DNA from 2 places in the Cupriavidus sp. 94F1 genome. Region 2 is predicted to be linked to the other one. Evidence: predicted binding sites of a transcription regulator. Region 2 holds the regulator's gene; the other holds the start of a gene.

Region 1 (3,528 bases), on a different contig from region 2:
CACCCAGCAGGGCGTGCTGAACCTGGTGTTCCGCATTGCCGATGCCGGCGGCCTGCTGCTGCTCGATGCCAAGGACCTGCGCGCGATGCTGCAGTACGTGGGCGACAACGCCAGCCAGTTCACCACCGAGTACGGCAATATCTCGTCGGCGTCGATCGGCGCCATCCAGCGTGGCCTGGTGGCGCTGGAATCGCAGGGCGCCGACAGGTTCTTCGGCGAACCGATGCTGAACCTGGACGACTTTATCCAGACCGAGAAGGGCCAGGGCGTCGTCAATATCCTGGCGGCCGACAAGCTGATGAACGCGCCGCGCCTCTATGCCACCTTCCTGCTCTGGATGCTATCGGAATTGTTCGAAAAGCTGCCCGAGGCCGGCGATCTCGACAAGCCCAAGCTCGTGTTCTTCTTCGACGAGGCGCATCTGCTGTTCAACGACGCCCCCAAGGCGCTGCTCGACAAGATCGAGCAGGTGGTGCGGCTGGTGCGGTCCAAGGGCGTGGGGGTGTATTTCGTGACGCAGAATCCCGTGGATATCCCCGACACCGTGCTGGGCCAGCTGGGCAACCGCGTACAGCACGCGCTGCGCGCCTTCACGCCGCGCGACCAGAAGGCGGTCAAGGTGGCGGCCACGACCATGCGGGCCAATCCGAAGCTGGATCTGGAACAGGTGATCGGCGAGCTGGGCGTGGGCGAGGCGCTGGTGTCGTGCCTCGATGCCAAGGGCACGCCGGGCGTGACCGAGCGCGCCTGGGTGCTGGCGCCGGGCAGCCGGATCGGTCCGGTCAACGACGACGAACGCAAGGCGCTGATCGCCAGTTCGCTGGTGGCCGGCACGTACGAGCAGACCATCGACCGCGAATCGGCCTACGAAAAACTGCGTGGCGCCGTGGCGCAGGCCTCCAACGGCACGCCGGCCGATGCGAAGGTTCCCCCGAAGCCTGGCGCCCAGCCGGGCGGCGCCCCGGCACAGGAAGAGGGCGGCTGGGTCGGTGAAGTCTGGGGCTCGCTCACGCGCGGCACGGGCAAGACCGGGCGTGGCGATTCGATCCTGGAGTCGGTGGCCAAGTCGGCGGCCCGTACGGTGGGGTCGCAGGTCGGGCGCGAACTGATTCGCGGTGTGCTGGGCAGCCTGCTGGGCGGCGGCAAGAAAAAGTAATCATCCGCCAGGGCCGCCATGTGGAAACGCCCGCATTGCGCGGGCGTCTTTTATTGCGGGCGACCCGATGATTCCGAGCCGCGCCTGGCCGCTTCCGCATCCTCGCGCGCCTTGCGGGCGAACAGGCAGGCATAGAAGGCGGCCATGCCGATGATGAATGCGATGACGGCCAGGCTGGCCAGGCCGGTCGCCGTGGAGGTGAGGATTTTCAGTGCTTCCATGGGGTGGCTCCTTGCTTGGAATATGCCGTAGACGGCATTCCAGTCTGGATCAGCCCGCCCCCATCAACATTGAGGCGCATCAAATGCCGCCGGCTCGGACAACGCCAGCCGGCGTCACAGGCACTCAGTTCTTGGTGCCGAACAGGCGGTCGCCCGCATCGCCGAGGCCCGGCACGATATAGGCGTGCGCGTCCAGATGGCTGTCCAGCGACGCAACGAACAGCTTCACGCCCGGATGCGCCTTCTGAAACACTTCGACGCCTTCCGGCGCGGCGACCAGCGCCACGAACGTGATGGCTTCGTCGGGGACGCCCCGGCGCTTGAGCACGTCCACCGCATGCGCGGCCGAGTAGCCGGTGGCCACCATCGGATCGCACAGGATGAACGAGCGGTCTTCCAGGTCCGGCAGGCGCACCAGATACTCCACCGGGCGGTGCTGTTCGTCGCGGTACACGCCGATGTGGCCGATCCGCGCCGACGGAATCAGCTCCACCAGGCCGTCGCTCATGCCCACGCCGGCGCGCAGCACCGGCACGATCGTCAGCTTCTTGCCGGCGATGACGGGGGCGTCCACTTCCACCAGCGGGGTCTCGATGCGGCGCGTGGTCAGCGGCAGGTTGCGCGTGATCTCGTAGCCCATCAGCAGCGTGATCTCGCGCAGCAGCTCGCGGAACGTGCGTGTCGACGTTTCCTTGTCGCGCATGTGCGACAGCTTGTGCTGGATCAGCGGGTGATCGAGGATGAAGAGGTTGGGGAAGCGGGGATCCTGTTTCATGGCGGGCTCGGCAAACGGTAGGGGCCCTCCCTGAGGCGAGAGGGCCCGATGCAGCGCGATTGTAATGGATGCGCGCCGGGCCGAGCGAGGCGGCTCGGCGGTCAGTCCACCGTGATGGCCGCCGATTTTGCGACCTTTCCGAACCGCTCGTACTCGGTTTGCGTCAGCGCCTGCAGCTCGGTGGCGCTCGATCCCTTCGGGTTGAAACCGGCCTGGGCCAGCTTGTCGCGCACGTCGGGACGGGCCAGGGCTTCGACGAAGGCGGCGTTCAGGGCCTGGGTCACCGGCGCGGGCAGGTTGGCCGGGCCATACACGCCAAACCACGGTTCCACGGCGTAGCCGGGGAGGCCGGCTTCGGCCAGCGTGGGCACGTTGGGCAGCGACGGCGAGCGCGTCTTGCCCGCCACGGCCAGCGCGCGCAGCTTGCCGGCCTGGATATGGGGCAGCGACGCGGGCAGGTTGTCGAACATCACCTGGATATGACCGCCCAGCATGTCGTTGATGGCCGGGCTGCTGCCCTTGTAAGGCACATGGACCAGCCCGGTCTGCGTCATCTGCGAGAACATCGCGCCGGCCAGGTGCATCGACGTGCCGGTGCCCGCCGTGGCATAGGTCAGGCCCGGATGCGCCTTGGCATAGGCGATCAGTTCCGGCACCGTCTTCACGGGCAGGTCGTTGTTCACTTCCAGCACGATGGTCGAGGTGCCCAGCAGGCTGATGGCCGTGAAATCGCGGCGCGGATCGAACGGTACGTGCTTGTAGATATGCGGGTTCAGCGCGTTGGTCGAAATGGCCCCAAAGCCGATCGTGTAGCCATCGGCAGGCGCCTTGGCCACGGCTTCCATGCCGATGTTGCCGCCCGCGCCGGGCCGGTTCTCGATGACCACGGGCTGCCCCAGCTTCTCGGCAACGCGCTGGCCGACGGTGCGCGCCACCAGGTCGGTGGTGCCGCCCGCCGCGTAGGGCACGACGAAGCGGATGGGTTTGCTCGGGAAGGCGTCGGCGGCCAGGGCACTGCCGGCGCCGGCCAGCATCGGCAGGACGGATGCGGCCAGTGCGGTACGAACGGTGGCGGACAGGAAAACGCGACGGCGCGCGGCAAGGCGATGGAGCGGCATGGCTCGGGAATCTCCGAAATGTTGTTATATGGCCAGTGCACGCACCATGACGGTGCGTGGCCCGGCGCGACCCATTGTATGGGAAAGCAGGCATTGCCGCCGGATGCCCCGGCGCCGGGCCGGCGCCCCGAGCACTGGCGGCTTTTGACATACAATCGGCGGGTTCCGCCGTGCCGCCTGCGTTGAGCGTGGGCGCGGCCCGGCGTCAAGATTCCAGCGTCCCCGTGCCTGCTTCCCAGAAGTCCCTCTCCCCGTCCG
Region 2 (3,528 bases):
TCATGTGATTGCGTGCAGCCTGTCTTTGCACCTGCCCCCGGACGAATCCCGGAGCACTGGAGATTGCAGATACAGCGAGGCCGAAGCCGCCGCCATTTCATCGCGCAGCCAGCTCGCCTGCCTAATGCAGCGCAGCCGTGCGCACCTCGTTCTTTTGCATCGAAATGCCGGGTCGATCCGGCAGGAGATCGTCCGGCGCTGGCCAGTTTCACCAGTCAACGGACCTCTTGCGTCGCGCCTTCTCCCTTCGGGGCGGACATTCGCCAGGGCCACCAGATGGCCAAGACGGCAAGAAACAAAACGGTATCGGCTCAGGCAACCCTGCCCTGACCGGCGCCATTTCCCAACCGCAGCCGGTCTTTTAACCAGATCTTTTGAACCGGATGGACTGTTGAGACGTTCTCGGCGCACCGGAGTGGCCAAAAACCCTGGGCACGCTCCCCAGATCAGGAATGCGGCCCCAGCGGCGCCCCGAGCAATGGTGCGGCGCGATACCGTGGTTCCGTCGATTGTATGGCATTCCCGGCCCCGCCCGCAACCCGCCCTTGTGGCCGATTCAGAACACCACGCAAAAGCCGTGTTGGGCCAGCGTGTCCGGGAGCCAGATCGACCGGGCCACGCCGAGCACGCCGAAGCCGATCACCAGCAGCCCCGACGCGACCCGCACCACAGGTTTGCGCGAGAGTTGCCGCAGGTACCCCGACAGCCCGGAGATCACCAGCAGGTTGGGCAGCGTGCCGAGCCCGAACGCGCCCATCACCAGCGCGCCCGACACCGCGTTGCCTGCCAGCAGTGCCAGCGCCAATGCGCCATAGATCATTCCGCAAGGCACCAGCCCCCAGGCCAGACCCATACCGTATCGGCGCAACAGCGGCGTTGCGCGACGCTCGCCACGTAGCCGCACCGGCAGTCGGGCGGTCATGGCCCGCGCACGCTGCACCACGTGCACGGCGGCCAGAGAGGCGAGCCGCTCGATCCAGTCGGAACGCATCACGCGTCCACGCAACAGCCACACACCGGTGAGTACCAGCATCATGCTGCCCCCGGCATAAAGCCATCGCTGCAATGGCAGATACTCCTGCCGCCACGCCGTCGCACCGACAGCACCCATCACCGCACCCAGCAGCATGTATGTCGTGATGCGGCCTGCATGCATGATGCACAGCGCAGTCCACCACTGACGAGCGGTACGGTGTATGACAATTGCCACATCGCGGTGCTGTTTCTGCTCCGCGGCAATAGCAATTCCTCCACACATGGCCGCGCAATGCATGCCACCGAGCAATGCCATCAGAAAAACGCTTAAAAGCACACCAAAAGGCAACTGTTCCTCGCTTCTGCGTCACATGACGCTGTAAAATGCCTGCATCGCGCCCTCGCTGCAAGCGCATTCATAACGAGCACTTCAATTGTTGACTTCCATTCCCGTCACCGAGATGTCGCCCCGTTGCTCAACGTGTGCCATGGGCCAGCTTTGCCTGCCCGTGGGCATGTCGCAACAAGACCTGGCGAAGATGGACACGCTCGTGCAGGAACGCGTGCGTGTTCACAAGGGCGAAACGCTTTACCGCATGGGCGAACCGCTCAATGCGGTCTACGCCATTCGCTTTGGCACACTGAAGACGCACGTCACGATGGAAGACGGGCGCACACAGATCACGGGCTTCCATCTGCCCGGTGAAGTCATCGGCCTCGATGGCCTCAGCGAGATGCAGCACGCCTCCGACGCCACCGCGCTGGAAGACGCCGAAGTCTGCGTCGTACGCTACGACGACCTGCAATCGCTGTCGAGCATCCTTCCCTCGCTGCAAGGCCAGTTCCTGCGCCTGATGAGCAAGGAAATCTCGCAGGACCAGGTCATGCTGATCACGCTCGGATCGATGCGCGCCGAAGAACGTTTGGCTGCGTTTCTCGTCAACATGTCCGAGCGTCTGTCGGCGCGCGGTTATTCGTCCACCGAGTTCGTGCTGCGCATGAGCCGCGAGGAAATCGGCAGCTACCTGGGCCTGAAACTCGAGACCGTCAGCCGCCTGTTCTCGCGCTTTGCCGAAGCAGGCCTGATCCAGATTCGTCAGCGACATGTGAAGCTCGTCGATATGGCAGGCATCAAGCAGGTGTACAGCCGGTCCTGCTGAAAGCCAGGGCCACGCATCACGACAAAGGCCGCGCCGGAGCCATCCAGCGCGTCCTTTCTGTTTGCAGCGCCTGTTCTGCATTGCTATTCGAGTTCATCGGTGTCGCTGAGCTTCACCGGCATCGTGTACAGCGTGAGCCCGCTGGACAACGCGCAGAACAACCACGCGACCAGGAAGCCAACGGTGTAGATCGCCTGCCGGGAAGCTTCTACCGGTTGTCCGAAGAAGCTGAGGTCTCCGGGATCCACCACCGAGAACACCACCGCCGTGGCCGCACCGCCCATCAGAAACGCCGGCCATAGCACCCACATCAGCCAGCGCAGTCTCATGGGCGCCTCGCAGCGGGTTCAGCGCGATCGGCACCGGCCTTCTCGACCACTAGTCCGTGGCGCGTGGCATCGTTCACCGGCACATCGGCATGGGTGTTTGCCAGCCAGATCGTGATACCGCAAGCGACCATCGCCAGCAGCGGACCACTCATCAAAATCCAGGGCCATGGCTCCCTGTACCAGGGCTTTGCGGGGTGTTGGGTCATTGCGCTCTCCTATTGGCATTCGTCCCGGCTCACCATCCGTGACAGCATCACAGATCGCGAGGCACGATGAAACTCGTGCTTTGCCGGATATCCACTTTCCGATCGGTTTCGGTCTCGGCGGTGACCGTCACCTCGATCTTGTGCGTACCCTGCTTCGCATCGTCGATCGGCACACGAATCCGGATCGGCAGCAGCCGGTTCGACGTGGGCGACAGCGATTCCGCGCCATGGTCGTACTCCACGACCATGCCCTGCAACGCGTCGCTCTGCGCCTGCACGTGAAACTTCATCGGCGCCTCGGTGGCGTTGATCAGTTGCAGCCGGTACACGTTTTCGATCCAGCGCCCTTCCACTTCGCGCCCGAGCGCGCCACGATCGCGAATGATGTCGACCTTGAGCGGCGCGCGCATGGCCAGCGATGTGACGAAGCCTGCCGTCAAGGCGAGCCAGATCGCCGTGTAGACAATCGTGCGCGGACGCATCAGCCGCTTGCGGGCGTCCGATGCCGACAGCTTCTTGCGCATCGCGTTTTCCGATGTGTACCGGATCAACCCGCGCGGATACTCCATCTTGTCCATGACCTGGTCGCAGGCGTCGATGCACGCGCCGCAGCCGATGCACTCGTACTGCAGGCCGTCGCGGATGTCGATCCCGGTCGGACACACCTGTACGCAGATGCTGCAGTTCACGCAGTCGCCCAGGCCAGCCGCGTGGTGGTCCGCCTTGCGCGACCGGCTGCCGCGCGGTTCGCCACGGCCCACGTCATAGGTCACGACGTAGGTGTCGCGGTCCACCATCACGCTCTGGAAGCGCGCGTACGGGCACATGTACTTGCACACCTGCTCGCGCATGAACCCG

What was found. The regulator FNR, encoded in region 2, switches genes on or off when oxygen is low (the NO sensors DNR and NnrR bind a similar motif). The targets are predictions, from matches to a motif close to TTGATNNNNATCAA.
Region 1: a site for FNR is predicted at 1,447-1,460, ahead of AC3FJ6_RS06265 (DUF3149 domain-containing protein). Genes of this name have one in related genera too.

Annotation. Positions count from the first base shown of each region.
Region 1 is NZ_JBYOJT010000002.1:478,498-482,025, forward strand. Features, by position in the region: gene AC3FJ6_RS06260 (helicase HerA-like C-terminal domain-containing protein) at 1-1,156, shown strand, start outside; gene AC3FJ6_RS06265 (DUF3149 domain-containing protein) at 1,207-1,377, opposite strand; gene upp (uracil phosphoribosyltransferase) at 1,502-2,152, opposite strand; gene AC3FJ6_RS06275 (Bug family tripartite tricarboxylate transporter substrate binding protein) at 2,254-3,270, opposite strand.
Region 2 is NZ_JBYOJT010000001.1:105,415-108,942, forward strand. Features, by position in the region: gene scpB (SMC-Scp complex subunit ScpB) at 1-4, opposite strand, end outside; gene AC3FJ6_RS00475 (sulfite exporter TauE/SafE family protein) at 557-1,324, opposite strand; gene fnr (fumarate/nitrate reduction transcriptional regulator Fnr) at 1,410-2,135, shown strand; gene AC3FJ6_RS00485 (hypothetical protein) at 2,219-2,464, opposite strand; gene AC3FJ6_RS00490 (hypothetical protein) at 2,461-2,670, opposite strand; gene ccoG (cytochrome c oxidase accessory protein CcoG) at 2,718-3,528, opposite strand, start outside.